3 regions of the Streptomyces sp. NPDC047072 genome follow, and region 1 is predicted to be linked to each of the others. Evidence: riboswitches for the same ligand, from Rfam matches in the RefSeq annotation. Region 1 holds a riboswitch; each other region holds the start of a gene.

Region 1 (5,313 bases):
CGTCCAGCACCGCGTCCCGCAGGTTGGGCCCCTCGACGAACTCGGTGGCCATCCAGGGCCGCGGCGCCTCGGTGTCCGCGTCCACGACCCGCGCGGTGTAGGTGCCGGTGCCGCCGACGGTCTGCGCGGCCCGCACCTCGTGCCGGAAGCGGGCCCGGAAGGTGCGGTCCTCCGCGTGCTCGGCCCGCACCACCTTCACCGCGAGCCGCAGCCCGCCGCGTGCCTCGGCGAGATAGACCTCGCCCATGCCGCCCGACCCGAGTCTGCCCAGGACCCCGTACGGTCCGATGGTCCGCGGATCGGTCTCCCGCAGCTCTTGCACCCCGCGCTCCCCCTGCCTCGTACGGCTGTGGGGCGAGCGTATACGCCGTAGGTAAGGGTCAGAGGGTCAGACGGCCGGGACGCAGCGCCCGTCCTCGGTGCGGTAGCGCCACTTCGCGCCGTCCGTCACCAGTTCCTTCACTGCCTTCACGAAACGCTCCACATGCTCGTCCGGGGTGCCCGCGCCGAAGCTCACCCGGATCGCGTTGAGGGACTTCTCGCCGGGCGCGGCCTCGGGGGCGCCGCACTCGCCCTGGCTCTGCGGGTCGCTGCCGAGCAGGGTGCGGACGAGGGGGTGGGCGCAGAAGAGGCCGTCGCGGACGCCGATGCCGTACTCGGCGGAGAGGGCGGCGGCGAAGTGGGAGCTGTTCCAGCCCTCGACGACGAAGGAGATCACGCCGACGCGGGGGGCGTCGTCGCCGAAGAGGGAGAGGACGCGGACCTCGGGGACCTCGGCGAGGCCCGCCTTCACCTTCTCGATCAGGTGCTGCTCACGGGCGACCAGGGTGTCGAAGCCGGCCTCGGTGAGGGCCTTGCAGGCGGAGGCGATGGAGTAGGCGCCGATGACGTTCGGGGAGCCGGCCTCGTGGCGGGCGGCGCTGTCGTGCCACTCCACGTCCACGCCGCCGTCCTCGCGCCGGGTGACCTTGCGGCTGGCGCCGCCGCCCGCGAGGTAGGGGGCAGCCGCCTTGAGCCAGTCCGCGCGGCCGGCCAGGACACCGGATCCGAAGGGGGCGTAGAGCTTGTGGCCGGAGAAGGCGACCCAGTCGACGTCGAGGTCCTGCACGGAGACGGGGTGGTGCGGGGCGAGCTGGGCGGCGTCGAGGACGATCCGGGCGCCGTGGGCGTGGGCCGCGGCGGCCAACTCACGTACGGGCCACAGCTCACCGGTGACGTTGGAGGCGCCGGTGACGCAGACCAGGGCCGGGCCTTGAGGGTCGCGGTCGGCGAGGGCCTTCTCCAGGGTCTCGACGGCCTGGCGCGGGGTGCGCGGGGCGTTGAGGTAGGTGACCCGGGCGTCCTTCCAGGGCAGCAGGCTCGCGTGGTGCTCGGTCTCGAAGACGAAGACCTGGCAGTTCGCGGGGAGGGCCGCGGCGAGGAGGTTGAGCGAGTCGGTGGTCGACCGGGTGAAGATCAGCTGGTCGTCCTCACGGCAGTCCAGGAACTCCGCGACGGTCTTCCGGGCGTTCTCGAAGAGGTCGGTCGAGAGCTGGGAGAGGTAGCCGGCCCCGCGGTGCACGCTGCCGTAGTAGGGCGCGTAGGCGGCCACGTCGTCCCAGACGCGCTGGAGAGCGGGGGCGCTGGCCGCGTAGTCGAGGGCCGCGTAGGTGACCTCGCCACCGGTGACGAGCGGGACGGTGACATCCCGGCCCAGAACGGGCAACTGGGCACAAACAGCCTGGGCGGCGGCAACGGTGGAGACAGACATGGCAACCCCTCGAAGGACCAGGATCCCTGGTTTCAGGAGGGATCCGCGCTTGCCATGAACCTTGCTGTTCACGGCCTGGTCTTCACCCGGGGCACCCCGCCACGGACGGAGGGTTGCCGGACAGTCGGCCGGGGCCTCATGACTGTCACTCATGACCTGGTCAAAGAACGTACGCGATGTGATCGTCGGCCCGCAACCCGTGTCCGGATCGCGGGACGACGTCCCCGCGTGCGTCAGGCGTTGCTGGCGGCCACCCAGCGCTCCAGCGCCCGCTTCGCCGCCCCCGAGTCGATCGACTCGGCGGCCTGGTCCATCCCGGCCCGCAGCTGCTCGGCGAGCGTCCCGGAGCCGGGGTTCAGGGCCACCAGCGCGGCGGCGGAGTTCAGGAGCACGGCGTCCCGCACCGGGCCTCTCTCGCCGTCCAGCAGTCTGCGGGCGACCTCGGCGTTGTGTGCCGGGTCGCCGCCCCGCAGGGCCTCGACGGGCACGAGGTCGAGGCCGACGTCCCTCGGGTCGAAGGTCTCCTCGGTGACCTTGCCGTCGCGGACGAGCCAGACCCGGGACGTCGCGGTGGTCGTCAGCTCGTCGAGGCCGTCGTCGCCGCGGAAGACCAGGGAGGAGTTGCCGCGCTCGGCGAAGACGCCGGCGACGATCGGCGCCATCAGCGGGTCGGCGACCCCCACCGCCTGCGCCTTCACCTTCGCCGGGTTGGTCAACGGACCGAGGGCGTTGAACACCGTGCGGATGCCCAACTGGCCGCGTGCGGCGCCCGCGTGACGCAGCGCCGGATGGAACTTGATGGCGAAGCAGAAGGTGATTCCGGCCTCCTCGGCCACCTCGGCCACCCGCTGCGGGGTCAGGTCGAGGTTGACGCCGAGGTGCGACAGGACGTCCGAGGAACCCGACGCCGAGGAGGCCGCGCGGTTGCCGTGCTTGACGACCTTCGCGCCCGTTCCGGCGACCACGAGCGCCGACATCGTGGAGATGTTGACCGTCTTCGCGCCGTCCCCGCCCGTGCCGACGATGTCGACGTTCGGCCCGGACACCTCGATGACGTTCGCGTGCTCGTACATCGCCCGCACCAGGCCGGTGATCTCCTCGACGGTCTCGCCCTTGGCCCGCAGGGCCACCACGAAACCGGCGATCTGCGCGTCGGTCGCCTCGCCCCGCATGATCTGGTCCATCGCCCAGGCCGTCGCGTCGGCGCTCTGGTCGCGGCCGTACAGCAGCGCGTTCAGCACCTCGGGCCAGGAACGGCCCGCCGCGGTGTCGCCTCCAGCGGGGGTCACAGCGCTCATACGGCCGCTCCTGATCGTCGTACTTCGAATAAAGGTGTGTTCGCCGCCACCCTATCCAGCCCGGAGCATGGCGAAGGGCCCCCGTCCGAAGACCGGACGGGGGCCCTTCCACCGCGCGTGGCGAGCGCAGCGACAAACAGTGATCAGTGGTGGCCGTGGCCGCTCGTGATCTCCTTGTACTCCTCGACGGTCGGCTTGGCGATCTGGGCTTCCTCGCCGTAGTACGCCTCGCTGAGCTTGGCGCGCAGCTTCTGCGACCGTCCGACCTTCCGCTCGACGCCGTTCTCGTCGACCGTGGGGCCGATCTCGGCCGGCGCGTACTGCTCGTGCGCCGTGAGCGTGTGCAGCTGCTCCTGGCTGAGCGGCTCGTGCACCTCGATGAACTCACCGTGCGGCAGGCGCTTGATGATGCCGGACTCGCGCCCGTGCAGCACCTTGTCCTTGTCCCGGCGCTGGAGGCCGAGGCAGACCCGCTTGGTGGCGAGGAACACCAGGACCGGCACCACGAAGAAGCCGACCCGTACGAACCAGGTGATGGAGTTGATCGACAGGTGGAAGTGCGTGGCCCACAGGTCGTTGCCGCCACCGATCAGCAGCACGAAGTACCAGGAGATCCACGCGGCACCGAACGCGGTACGCGTCGGGGCGTTGCGCGGCCGGTCCAGGATGTGGTGCTCGCGCTTGTCGCCGGTGACCCAGGACTCGATGAACGGGTAGACCGCGATCGAGACCAGGACCAGCGGGAAGATCACCAGCGGGATGAACACGCCCAGGACCAGCGTGTGGCCCCAGAAGTTGATCTCCCAGCCCGGCATGACACGGATCAGGCCCTCGGAGAAGCCCATGTACCAGTCGGGCTGGGCGCCGGTCGACACCTGGTCCGGACGGTAGGGGCCCATGGACCAGATCGGGTTGATCGAGGCGACCGCCGCGATGGCCGCGATGACACCGAAGACCAGGAAGAAGAAGCCTCCGGCCTTGGCCATGTAGACCGGCAGCAGCGGCATGCCGACGACGTTCTTGTTGGTCTTTCCGGGGCCCGCGAACTGCGTGTGCTTGTGGTAGAAGACCAGGATCAGGTGGCCGACCACCAGACCGAGCATGATGCCCGGCAGCAGCAGGATGTGGACCGAGTAGAAGCGGGCCACGAAGTCGCCGCCCGGGAACTCGCCGCCGAAGAGGAAGAACGACAGGTACGTGCCGACGATCGGCACGGACAGGACCGCGCCCTCCATGAAGCGGACACCGGTGCCGGAGAGCAGGTCGTCCGGGAGCGAGTAACCGGTGAAGCCGGTGAACATGCCGAGGACGAACAGCAGGAAGCCGAACAGCCAGTTGACCTCACGCGGCTTGCGGAACGCGCCCGTGAAGAACACCCGCATCATGTGCACGAACATGCCGGCGAGGAAGATCAGCGCCGCCCAGTGGTGGATCTGCCGGATCAGCAGACCACCGCGCACATCGAAGGAGATGTGCATGGTCGAGTTGAACGCCTCGGACATCAGCTGGCCCTGCAGCGGGACGTAGCTGCCGTGGTACTCCACCTCGTTCATCGACGGGTGGAAGAACAGCGTCAGATACACACCCGTGAGGATGATGATGATGAAGCTGTAGAGGCAGACCTCGCCCAACATGAACGACCAGTGGTCGGGGAAGATCTTGCGCATGTTGGACTTGGCCAGGGAGTAGATCCCGAGGCGGCCGTCCGCCCAGTCGGCGACGCGCTCGCCGGCCGGGGCCTTGTCGCGCGAGCGCGACCCGGTGGTCTCTGTAGTGCTCATCCGCGCTCCCAGAAAGCAGGACCGACGGGCTCCGCGAAGTCACCGAGTGCTTCGAGGTAGCCCTCGTCGTTCACGCCGATCCGCAGCTGCGGCAGGGCGTGGCCGGCGGGGCCGAAGATCACCCGGGCGCCGTCGGAGAGGTCGAAGGTGGACTGGTGGCAGGGGCAGAGCACGTGGTGCGTCTGCTGCTCGTACAGGGAGATCGGGCAACCGACGTGGGTGCAGATCTTCGAGTACGCGACGATGCCCTCGTGCGACCACTCGAGCTCGCGCTTGTCCTTGATGTTGTCCGGCTGGATCCGGACGATCATCAGGGCGGCCTTGGCGATCTCGGTCTGGAACTCCTCGTCGTGCTCCTCCAGGCCCTCGGGCTTGGCGAAGGTGAGGGAGCCCACCGCGACGTCCTCGGGACGCAGCGGCTCGTTGGTGTTCATGTTGACGAGCAGCTTGCCCTTGGCCCACAGGGTGTGGCGCAGCTTGGTGC
Region 2 (5,313 bases), on a different contig from region 1:
CCCGCCACTCCGGCCGGGACTCCAGCAGCCGGCGGTAGGACAGCAGCCCGCGCACGATGTTCTTCGACAGCTCGGTCCGGTCGACCCGCACGACGGTCTTCCGGCCCGCGCCGATCTCCTCGCGCAGGGCCGCCATCCGGTCGTTCACGTCCGGCTCGTGCGCCCGCTTGCGCAGGAAGTCCGCGTCCGCGCCCAGCCCGTGCACCCCGACCCGCGTCTGTCCGAGCCCGCCCGCGAACTCCGTGGCGCAGGCCGTGAACGCGTCCGCCCAGCGCCGGGTCAGGAAGCCCAGCCGGTCCGCGCCCAGCATGCCCCGCAGCACCTGCCCGGCGATGTCGTCCGGCAGCAGCCGGAAGTAGTCCAGCGGGGCCCACGGCGTGTGCGAGAAGTGCGCGATCCGCAGGTCGGGGCGCAGTTCACGGAGCATGCCCGGCACCAGGCACAGGTGGTAGTCCTGCACGAGGACCGCCGCGCCGTCGGCCGCGTCCTCCGCCAGCGCCTCGGCGAAAGCGCGGTTGTACGTCTCGTACGACGACCACTGGCGGCGGAACTCCGCGTCGAACACCGGCTCCAGGGGGATCTGGTAGAGCAGGTGGTGGACGAACCACAGCACGGAGTTGGCGATGCCGTTGTAGGCGTCCGCGTGTACGTCCGCCGGGATCGGCAGCATGCGGACGCCGTCCTCGCCGACGCCTTGCCGTACGACCTCCCGGTCGCCGTCGGAGAGGGCGGAGCAGACCCACAGCGCGCCGGCCTCCGGGCCGATCGCGGAGAGCCCGGAGACGAGGCCGCCGCCGCCGCGCTTCGCGTTGAGCGTGCCGTCGTCGCCTACGGCGTACGAGACGGGGCCTCGGTTGGAGGCGACCAGGACGTGGGGCTTGTGCGATGAAGCCATGCCTCGAAACCTAGCCCGGCACCCAAACACTCAAACGTTTCCGCGCGACGTGACGAGTCCTACGCGGCCTTCCGCTTCATGTACTCCGCGATCTCCACCATCGGCGGCCTCTCCTCCGTGTCCACCGAGTACGTGCGCGGCTCGAAGCCGGTCTCGCCGCGCTCGAACTGGGTCAGCGAGGGACGGATGAGGTGGCCGCGGGCCAGCCTCAGCTGGGCCGTGCGGTAGATCGCCGCCGACATGCGGCCCAGGGCCTGGCCGTCCTGGTGGCGGTGTTTGCGGACGCCCACGTCCACCTGGGCCAGGGCGTCCAGGCCCACCAGGTGCAGGGCGTCCACCAGCATGCCCAGTTCGACGCCGTAGCCGACCGGGAACGGCAGTTGTTCGAGCAGGCTGCGCCGCGCCGCGTACTCGCCGCCCAGGGGCTGGACGAAACCGGCCAGCTGCGGCCAGTGCATGTTCAGCAGGGGGCGCGCCATCAGCTCGGTGACCCGGCCGCCCTGTCCCTGCGCGCCGCCCAGGGGACGGTCGTACATCCCCTTGACCAGGTCGATCCCCGGATCGGTCAGCAGCGGGCCGACGATGCCGCAGACGAAGTCGGAGGAGAACTCCTTCAGGTCCGCGTCGATGAAACAGACGATGTCCCCGGTGGTCACCAGGAGGGAGCGCCACAGGACCTCGCCCTTGCCGGGGACGGCGGGCAGCCGCGGCAGGATCGCGTCGCGGTGCTCGACGCGCGCGCCGGCCGCCGCGGCCACCTCCGCGGTGCGGTCGGTGGAGCCCGAGTCGACGACGACGATCTCGTCGACCAGCGGCACCTGGCGCATCAGGTCGTGGCGGATGATCGAGACGATCTCGCCGACCGTCTCCTCCTCGTTCAGCGCGGGCAGCACGACGCTGACCGTCCGGCCCGTGCGCTGCTTGGCGGCCATGATCTGGTGCAGGGGGCGGTCGGTCACGGACCAGGAGCGGGTGGTCAGCCAGCGCTCGACTTCTTCCAGCACGTAGGCGGCTCCTTCACGTGTGATCGATCTCGCGGTACGGACGACTCTCTCAACTGTCCCGGTCGTCGGTTACAGTCTTGAACAAGGCGGGTGACCATCGCATGTCCGGGGTGGCCCCACCGTTCACAACTTCATACCGCTCATCCAGAGGGGCAGAGGGATACGGCCCGATGAAGCCCCGGCAACCCTCCAGTCGGTTCTCGTAGATCAATGTCGATCGTCACGCGAGGCTCCCGACTAGGGAAGGTGCCAAATCCGTCTCACGGCGAGATGCGTCGTGAGGAAGATGAGGAGAAAGGGCCTCGCCTCCATGGCTGTGCAGACTGTTGCAAGCACCACGAACTCCGTCGACCTCGGTCCCGCGTCGGCGTTGAGCTGCCGCGAATGCGGTCACCGCGTCCCGCTCGGCCCGGTCTTCGCGTGCGAGGAGTGTTTCGGCCCGCTGGAGATCGCGTACGACTTCTCGGCCTACGACACCGAGGAACTCCGCAAGCAGATCGAAGCGGGACCTTCGAACATCTGGCGTTACGCCCCCCTGCTGCCCGTCCCCGCGGACGTGGCCGACAAGCCGAACATCAACCCGGGCTGGACCAAGCTCGTCAAGGCCGACAACCTAGCCCGCGAGCTGGGCGTGACCGGCGGACTGTATATCAAGGACGACTCCGGTAACCCGACGCACTCCTTCAAGGACCGCGTCGTCGCGCAGGCCATCGAGGCGGCGCGCGCCTTCGGCTTCACCACCCTCTCCTGCTCCTCCACCGGCAACCTCGCCGGCGCGGTCGGTGCCGCCGCCGCCCGGGCCGGCTTCCGCTCCTGCGTGTTCATCCCGCACGACCTGGAGCAGGGCAAGATCGTCATGGCCGCCATCTACGGCGGCGAGCTCGTCGGCATCGAGGGCAACTACGACGACGTGAACCGCTTCTGCTCCGAGCTGATCGGCGACCCGGCTGGCGAGGGCTGGGGCTTCGTCAACGTCAACCTGCGGCCGTACTACGCGGAGGGGTCCAAGACCCTGGCGTACGAGATCTGCGAGCAGCTCGGCTGGAAGCTCCCCGACCAGCTGGTCGTGCCGATCGCCTCCGGCTCCCAGCTCACGAAGATCGACAAGGGCCTCCAGGAGCTGATCAAGCTCGGGCTCGTCGAGGACAAGCCGTACAAGATCTTCGGCGCGCAGGCGGAAGGATGCTCGCCGGTGTCGGTGGCGTACAAGGCCGGGCACGACGTCGTACGGCCGCAGAAGCCGAACACCATCGCCAAGTCGCTGGCGATCGGGAACCCGGCGGACGGTCCCTATGTGCTCGACATCGCGCGCCGCACCGGCGGTGCGGTGGAGGACGTGAACGACGAGCAGGTCGTCGACGCGATCAAGCTGCTGGCCCGCACCGAGGGCATCTTCGCCGAGACGGCGGGTGGCGTGACCGTGGGCGTGACCCGCAAGCTGATCGAGAACGGGCTGCTGGACCTGTCGTTGACCACGGTCGTCCTGAACACCGGGGACGGCCTGAAGACCCTCGACGCGGTGGCCGGTACCGGGCTCACCGCCACCATCCGACCCAACCTGGACTCTTTCCGAGAGGCTGGCCTCGCATGAGCGTCACCGTCCGCATCCCCACCATCCTGCGCACCTACACCGGCGGACAGGCCGAGGTCGCCGCCGAGGGCGGCACGCTCGGCGAGGTCATCGCCGATCTGGAGAAGAACCACACCGGTATCGCGGCGCGTGTTCTGGACGACCAGGGCAAGCTGCGGCGGTTTGTCAACGTGTACGTGAACGACGACGACGTGCGGTTCGAGCAGGGGCTGGAGACGGCGACCCCGGACGGCGCGGGCGTCTCGATCATTCCGGCCGTCGCCGGGGGGTGACCGTATGACTGGTCATTACCTTCGGTAACAGGAATTACCGAGTGTTCATCCGATTGCCCCCTCCGTGAGAGAAGCGGAGGGGGCAATTCTCTATGGTTGAGCGCGGTACAGTTGGGGAAGCAGCGTCCTTCTCCATGCCGGACGCATATGAGTTCTCGCTCCGCATGCGATGAGAAGCAGCCAAAGTGTGCGCGTGTTTTGCGTATTTTGCTCCTTTTGTGGAGCCCGACTTGCCCTGAATTCGGGCGAATTCTCCGTACATTCCTGACTGGTCTTGCCCAGAATTCTCGTCCGATTGACCTGTTGCAGACGGCAGTTGGACAGATACATTCAGCCGCGGTCGACGCGTTCCGGCGCACGCCCCCAACCTGTGGGGGGTGAGGTCTGACCCGGATCCGCGAAGTGCGGATCCGTGCAAGGGCCAGTAATAGGGGAGTTAGGCATGGCTCAGGGCACCGTCAAGTGGTTCAACGCGGAGAAGGGGTACGGCTTCATCGCGGTCGACGGTGGTGCGGATGTTTTCGTCCACTACAGCGCGATTCAGATGGACGGCTACCGCACCCTTGAAGAGGGCCAGCGGGTCGAGTTCGAGATCTCGCAGGGCCAGAAGGGGCCGCAGGCGGACATGGTCCGTCTCGCGACAGGCTGAAGCACGCGCCGGGTAACAACAGCGTCGTTCTTCGTTCTTCATCGAAGGGCTCGTATCCCATGGGGAGTCATGGGTTACGAGCCCTTCGGCATGCCCGGGGAGGCGCGCGGAGGCCGTGTGCGCGCTGGCCGGTCCCCGAGAGGCGCTTGCACTCGCAGGGGTCGAGTGCTAATCATTGGCGTTAGCACTCTGAAGGTGAGAGTGACAACGAAGGACCGGGTCGGTGAGGCCCGCGGACCGGGTGGGGAAGGAACCCACGGGGTCGGCGAGCCGTCCGTCGCGGGCGCGGGCGCGGTCCGAAGGAATCACCCCCAGTCCTGGAGGGACCACTTCACATGGCCAAGATCATCGCGTTCGACGAGGAGGCGCGGCGCGGCCTCGAGCGCGGCATGAACCAGCTCGCGGACGCCGTGAAGGTGACGCTCGGCCCCAAGGGCCGCAACGTCGTCCTCGAGAAGAAGTGGGGCGCCCCCACGATCACCAACGATGGTGTCTCCATCGCCAAGGAGATCGAGCTCGAGGACCCGTACGAGAAGATCGGCGCCGAGCTGGTCAAGGAAGTCGCCAAGAAGACGGACGACGTCGCCGGTGACGGTACGACCACCGCGACCGTCCTCGCCCAGGCCCTCGTCAAGGAAGGCCTGCGCAACGTCGCCGCCGGTGCCAACCCGATGGCCCTCAAGCGCGGTATCGAGAAGGCCGTCGAGGCCGTCTCCGGTGCCCTCCTTGAGCAGGCCAAGGACGTGGAGACCAAGGAGCAGATCGCTTCGACCGCCTCCATCTCCGCCGCCGACACCCAGATCGGCGAGCTCATCGCCGAGGCGATGGACAAGGTCGGCAAGGAAGGCGTCATCACCGTCGAGGAGTCCCAGACCTTCGGTCTGGAGCTGGAGCTCACCGAG
Region 3 (5,313 bases), on a different contig from region 1:
GGCGGATCCACGACCTCGACGTGGCCGGGCGCCCGGACGCGATCACCCAGCTCGCGGCGCTGGCCGCGGTCACCCGCCGGATCGGCCTGGTCTCCACCTCCAACTCCACCTTCAACGAGCCCGCCGACCTCGCCCGCCGCCTCTCCGGCCTCGACCTCCTCTCCGAGGGCCGCGCCGGCTGGAACGTGGTGACCACCGACAACGCCTGGACCGGCGCCAACTTCCGGCGCGGCGGCTACCTCGACCACGCCGACCGCTACCGGCGCGCCGAGGAGTTCCTCACCGTGGCCCGCGCCCTCTGGGACGGCTGGGAGGACCGAGCGATCGCCGACACGCGGGACGCGCCCGCGTGGTCCGCGCCCGGTGCCGTACGCCAAGTGCGCCACCGGGGGCCGCAGTTCGACGTCGATCTCGCGCCGACGCTGCCGCGCAGCGCCCAGGGGCACCCGGTGATCTTCCAGGCCGGTGACTCCGGAGAGGGGCGCGACTTCGCCGCCCGCAACGCCGACGTGATCTTCTCCGCGCACGGCGACGACTTCGACGACGCGCTCACCTTCGCCCAGGACATCCGCACCCGGCTGCGCGCCGTCGGACGGCCCGACGACGATCTGCGGATCCTGCCCGGCACCGAGATCATCATCGGCGCCACCGAGGCGGAGGCCGAGGAGAAGAAGCGCTGGATCCGGCTCCAACAGGTCACTCCCGCAACCGCGTTGGGGATCGCCGGGCTGCTGTGGGGCATCGATCTGTCCGGCCGGGACGCCAACGGTCCGCTGCCGAAGGAGGATCCGGTCGTCGCCGAGAACGACGGCTCGTTCGGCGCGCGCCGTATCACCGACCCGCGGGCGGTCGTGGCCGAGTGGCGGGCCAAGGCGGAGGCGCACGGCTGGTCGCTGCGCGAGACCGTCATCGCGCTGGGCCCACAGCGCGGCCACGTGGGCACCCCGGCCGGCCTGGCCGACAAGTTCGCCCACTTCGTACGGCACGGCGCGGTCGACGGTTTCAACGTCACGCCGTATCTGATCCCCGACGGGCTCGACGACATCGTCGACCTGCTCGTCCCGGAGCTCCAGGAACGCGGGGTCTACCGCACCGAGTACACCGGCGGCACCCTCCGCGACCATCTCGGCCTGCGCGAGCCCCTCACCCGCCGGTCCGCGCCGGACCACCGGCAGGCGGGCTGACGGCACCACAGGGCGTAAGGCGCGCATGACGACGAGACACGCATGACGAAGGAGTACGCATGACCACCGAAGCGACATCGACAGACCTCCACGCCTTCACCGAGCACTGGCTGGACTGGTACCGCACCCAGGACGCGCGGCTGGCGGACCCGCACGGCTTCCTGGCCGTCACCGGCCTGTACTGGCTCGACGAGCGGCCGCAGCGCTTCCCGGACGCGCCCGGAGCCTGGCGCACCGGCCCCGACGGGGTCGTGGTGGACCTCGACGAGGGCGAGGAACTCCTCGTCGACGGCAACCCGGCCCGCGGCGAGCACCGCTTCGGCGTGCTGCCCGAGCGCGGTGGCGTCAACGCGGTCTGGGGCGACGCCGTGATCGAGGTCGCCAAGCGCGGCGGCAACGACATCGTGCGCCCCCGGCATCCGGACGCGCCGCTGCGCACCGCGTTCACCGGGACACCCGCCTACGCCCCGGACCCGCGCTGGGTCGTGACGGGTCGTTACGTGCCCTTCGACGCGCCGCGGCCGACCACCGTGGGCGCCGCGGTCGAGGGTCTCGAGCACGTCTACGACGCTCCGGGCCGGGTCGAGTTCGAGCTGGAGGGGCGGCAGTTGGCGCTGACCGCGTTCCCCGGCCGGGGTGCGGGCGCGCTGACGGTGCTGTTCACGGACGCAACCTCGGGTGTCACGACGTACGCCGCCAACCGGTCCCTGTCCGTCGAACCGCCCGCCTCCGACGGCACGGTCGTCCTGGACTTCAACCGCGCGGCCAACCTGCCCTGCGCCTATACCGACTTGGCCACCTGCCCGCTGCCCCCGGCCGAGAACCGGCTGCCGGTGGCGATCGAGGCGGGCCTCAAGATCCCCCGGGAGCGCGGCGGTTCATGAGCCGTCTCACGCTCCGGATCCGCCATTGACGTACGACGAAACCGCTCCGTACGATCACAAAAGGCATGGAGTGTCAGCGTCAAGCCCTGGCTCGCTGACCGGCAACCCTCCTACGCGGTGGGGTGCTCCAGGTGAAAGCCCGGCGGGGATCGCCGATGATCCCCGCAAGCGCGTGGCCCCGTGAGCGGGGCCGGAAGTGGGGAGGACCGGCATGCGGCACAGCGCCTCGTTCGCCCTCGCCACCGTGTTCTCCCGGCTGGCGCGCCGCCGCCACATCGATCTGAAGCGCTCGACCAGCTGCCTCTGTCAGGCCTGACGAACCCCCGTCGCCGGTCGTGATCCGGCACGCCCCGGTCGTCGTCGCACCTGTCTGCGTCTGACCTCAGCTTCCCCCTGCGCGCATGCGCCGCCGCACCTCGTACGGCACCGCCCTGCCTGGTGACACCAGTAGGAGACCCCTCCGTGAACGCACTTCCGGCTTTCAGATCCCCCCGATGGGCGGCGGCCACCGCCCTCCTGACCACCAGCGTGCTGCTGACCGCCTGCGGTTCGGGCACCTCCGGTTCCGGCACCGGCGGCGGCGCGCCGAAGTCCGGCGGCACCCTGACCTTCGCGGTGGGGTCGGACGCCGGCTGCGTCGACCCGCAGCAGGTCGCCAGCAACGAGACCATCTACTCGGTACGTCAGGTCGTGGACTCCCTGACCGACCAGGACCCGAAGACCGGCAAGATCGTGCCGTGGCTCGCGAAGAGCTGGGACATCAGCGCCGACACCCGGACGTTCACCTTCCATCTGCGGTCGGGGGTCACCTTCAGCGACGACTCGAAGCTGACCGCGCAGGTGGTCAAGGACAACTTCGACGCCGTGCCGAAGCTCGGCGCCCTCGGGACCCTGGCCGAGGGGTATCTGAGCGGCGTCAAGAGCACCACGGTCGTCGACCCGCTCACCGTCCGGGTGACCTTCGCGCAACCCAACGCCCAGTTTCTGCAGGCCACTTCGACCCACTCGCTGGGCATCGAGTCGTCGGCGAGCGTGAAGAGGACACCGCAGCAGAAGTGCAGTGACGGCGTGATCGGGTCCGGGCCCTTCGTGCTCAAGCAGTACGTCCAGAACCAGTCGATCACCCTCGCCAAGCGCACCGGGTACGCCTGGGGTTCCTCGCTGTGGGCCAAGAAGGGCGAGGCGTACCTGGACAAGCTGGTCTTCAAGGTCGTACCGGAGCCGGGGGTACGGGCGGGCAGTCTGCAGTCCGGCCAGGTGGACGCGATCAGCAGCGTCGGCAGGGCCAACGAGGCGGCGCTCAAGGGCGGTCAGGTCACCCTGCTGCGACGGGCCAACCCCGGCATCGTGTTCGGCCTCGGCCTCAACCAGTCCCGGCCGGTCCTCAAGGACACCAGGGTGCGCCAGGCGATCCTGTACGCCGTCGACCGGCAGCAGATCGCCGACACCGTCTTCCCGACCGGCACCCAGGCGGCCACCAGCGTCCTCGCCCACACCACACCCGACTACACGAACCTCGCCTCCAGCCTCTCCTTCGACGCGGCCAAGGCGAAGTCCCTGCTGGACGAGGCGGGTTGGAAGACCGGTGCCGACGGCATCCGGGTGAAGGACGGCAAGAAGCTGAGCCTGGCCATCACCTGGATCCCCAACGCGGCCACCAATCAGCCCGCGTTGGAGCTGATCCAGCAGCAACTCAAGGCCGTCGGCATCGAAGTGACCCTCAAGCAGGTCCAGGTCACCCAGCTGGCGCCGACGCTGCAGTCCGGCGACTACGACGCGGCCTGGGGGAACGTCACCCGTGCCGACCCGGACATCCTGCGCAGCTCCTTCTCCACCAAGCTGGCCAACTTCTACCGCGTCCCGGCCGGCGACCTGGACACCGAGCTGTCCGCTCAGGCGGCGACCAGCGAGACGGCCAAGCGCAAGGAACTGGTCACTCAGGCACAGCAGTTGATCGTGCAGAACGCCTCCTACGCGCCCGTGGTGGAGCTCCAGACCCAGCTCGGCGTGACGAACAAGGTGCACGACCTGAACTTCGACGCTTCCAGCCGGATCCAGCTGCACGACACCTGGATCGGCTGACCCGTGCGCCGCTATGTGATCAAACGGCTGGCCCAGGCGGTCGGGGTGCTGTGGGCCGCCTACACGGTCTCCTTCCTGGTGCTGGACTTCCTTCCCGGTGACCCGGTCACGGCGATGGCCAGTGCCGGGATGGACTCGGGACAGGTCGACCCGAAGCAACTGGCCGCCCTGCGCGCCGAGTACGGCTTCGACAGGCCCGTGCCGGCGCAGTACGCCGACTACCTGGGCCGGGCGGTGCGCGGGGACTTCGGCGACTCGGTGTCGACCGGCCGCCCGGTCACCGCCACGCTGGCCGACGCGCTGCCCCAGACTCTCCAGCTGACCGGCGCGGCCCTGCTGCTCGCGGTGGTCCTCGGCGGAGGTCTGGCGGTGGTGGCGACCTACACCTCCCAACGCTGGCTGCGGCAACTCCTGCTGTTGCTACCGCCGTTGGGGGTGTCCGTCCCGACCTTCTGGGTCGGCCTGCTGCTCGTGGAGACGTTCTCGTTCCGGCTGCACTGGTTCCCGGCCTTCGGCAACGACGGCCTCCGCGGACTGGTGCTGCCCGCCCTGACACTGGCGGTCCCGACCGGCGCGCAGGTGGCCCAGGTGCTCGCCAAGAGCCTGCTCACCGCGCTGGACCAGGCGTACGTGGAGACCGCGCGGGCCAAGGGCGCCGGGCGCTGGCGGGTTCACCTACGGCATGCGCTGCGCAACGCGTCCCTGCCCGCGCTGACGGTCGTCGGTCTCCTCGTGGGCCAGTTGATCGCCGGATCCGTGGTGGTGGAGACCGTGTTCTCCCGGGACGGCCTCGGCCGGGTGACCGCCGCGGCCGTCACGGTCCAGGACATCCCGGTGGTGCAGGGCGTGGTGGTGTTCGGGGCGCTGATCTTCGTGACGACGAACCTGCTCGTCGACCTGGTCTATCCGCTGCTCGACCCGCGGATCGTGGTGGCCTCGGAGAGAAGGGCGAGCTTCGCATGAGCCAGAGCATTGCCGACGTCGGCGTCGACGACCCGGCCGAGGCCGCTCTCGGCCTCGCCCGGCCGATCGACACCGGGACCGTTCCCGGAGGACCGGCACGTCGTGTCGACGTACGGCGGGTCACCCGGTTCCTGGTCCGCCGCCCGGGCCTCCTGCTCTCGGTCGCCGTCCTCGTGCTGGTGGTCCTGGCCTCCTTCTCG

Evidence for each region. A riboswitch is a leader RNA that binds a small molecule or an ion and turns the genes downstream of it on or off. The one in region 1 is predicted to bind S-adenosylmethionine.
Region 2: it holds a riboswitch for S-adenosylmethionine, as region 1 does, so the genes downstream of both, thrC (threonine synthase) here and ABZ896_RS46490 (aminotransferase class V-fold PLP-dependent enzyme) in region 1, are expected to answer to the same signal.
Region 3: it holds a riboswitch for S-adenosylmethionine, as region 1 does, so the genes downstream of both, ABZ896_RS33155 (ABC transporter substrate-binding protein) here and ABZ896_RS46490 (aminotransferase class V-fold PLP-dependent enzyme) in region 1, are expected to answer to the same signal.

What each region holds. Positions count from the first base shown of each region.
Region 1 is NZ_JBEYVC010000209.1:12,179-17,491, reverse strand. Features, by position in the region: gene ABZ896_RS46495 (serine/threonine-protein kinase) at 1-322, opposite strand, end outside; gene ABZ896_RS46490 (aminotransferase class V-fold PLP-dependent enzyme) at 389-1,750, opposite strand; SAM riboswitch class IV at 1,791-1,907, opposite strand; gene trpD (anthranilate phosphoribosyltransferase) at 1,984-3,048, opposite strand; gene ABZ896_RS46480 (ubiquinol-cytochrome c reductase cytochrome b subunit) at 3,192-4,829, opposite strand; gene ABZ896_RS46475 (Rieske 2Fe-2S domain-containing protein) at 4,826-5,313, opposite strand, start outside.
Region 2 is NZ_JBEYVC010000007.1:40,992-46,304, reverse strand. Features, by position in the region: gene ABZ896_RS04845 (trehalose-6-phosphate synthase) at 1-895, opposite strand, end outside; gene ABZ896_RS04840 (glucosyl-3-phosphoglycerate synthase) at 955-1,899, opposite strand; SAM riboswitch class I at 2,037-2,192, shown strand; gene thrC (threonine synthase) at 2,210-3,490, shown strand; gene ABZ896_RS04830 (MoaD/ThiS family protein) at 3,487-3,762, shown strand; gene ABZ896_RS04825 (cold-shock protein) at 4,205-4,411, shown strand; gene groL (chaperonin GroEL) at 4,747-5,313, shown strand, end outside.
Region 3 is NZ_JBEYVC010000101.1:5,623-10,935, reverse strand. Features, by position in the region: gene ABZ896_RS33165 (NtaA/DmoA family FMN-dependent monooxygenase) at 1-1,184, shown strand, start outside; gene ABZ896_RS33160 (DUF1684 domain-containing protein) at 1,244-2,068, shown strand; SAM riboswitch class IV at 2,131-2,245, shown strand; gene ABZ896_RS33155 (ABC transporter substrate-binding protein) at 2,531-4,150, shown strand; gene ABZ896_RS33150 (ABC transporter permease) at 4,154-5,113, shown strand; gene ABZ896_RS33145 (ABC transporter permease) at 5,110-5,313, shown strand, end outside.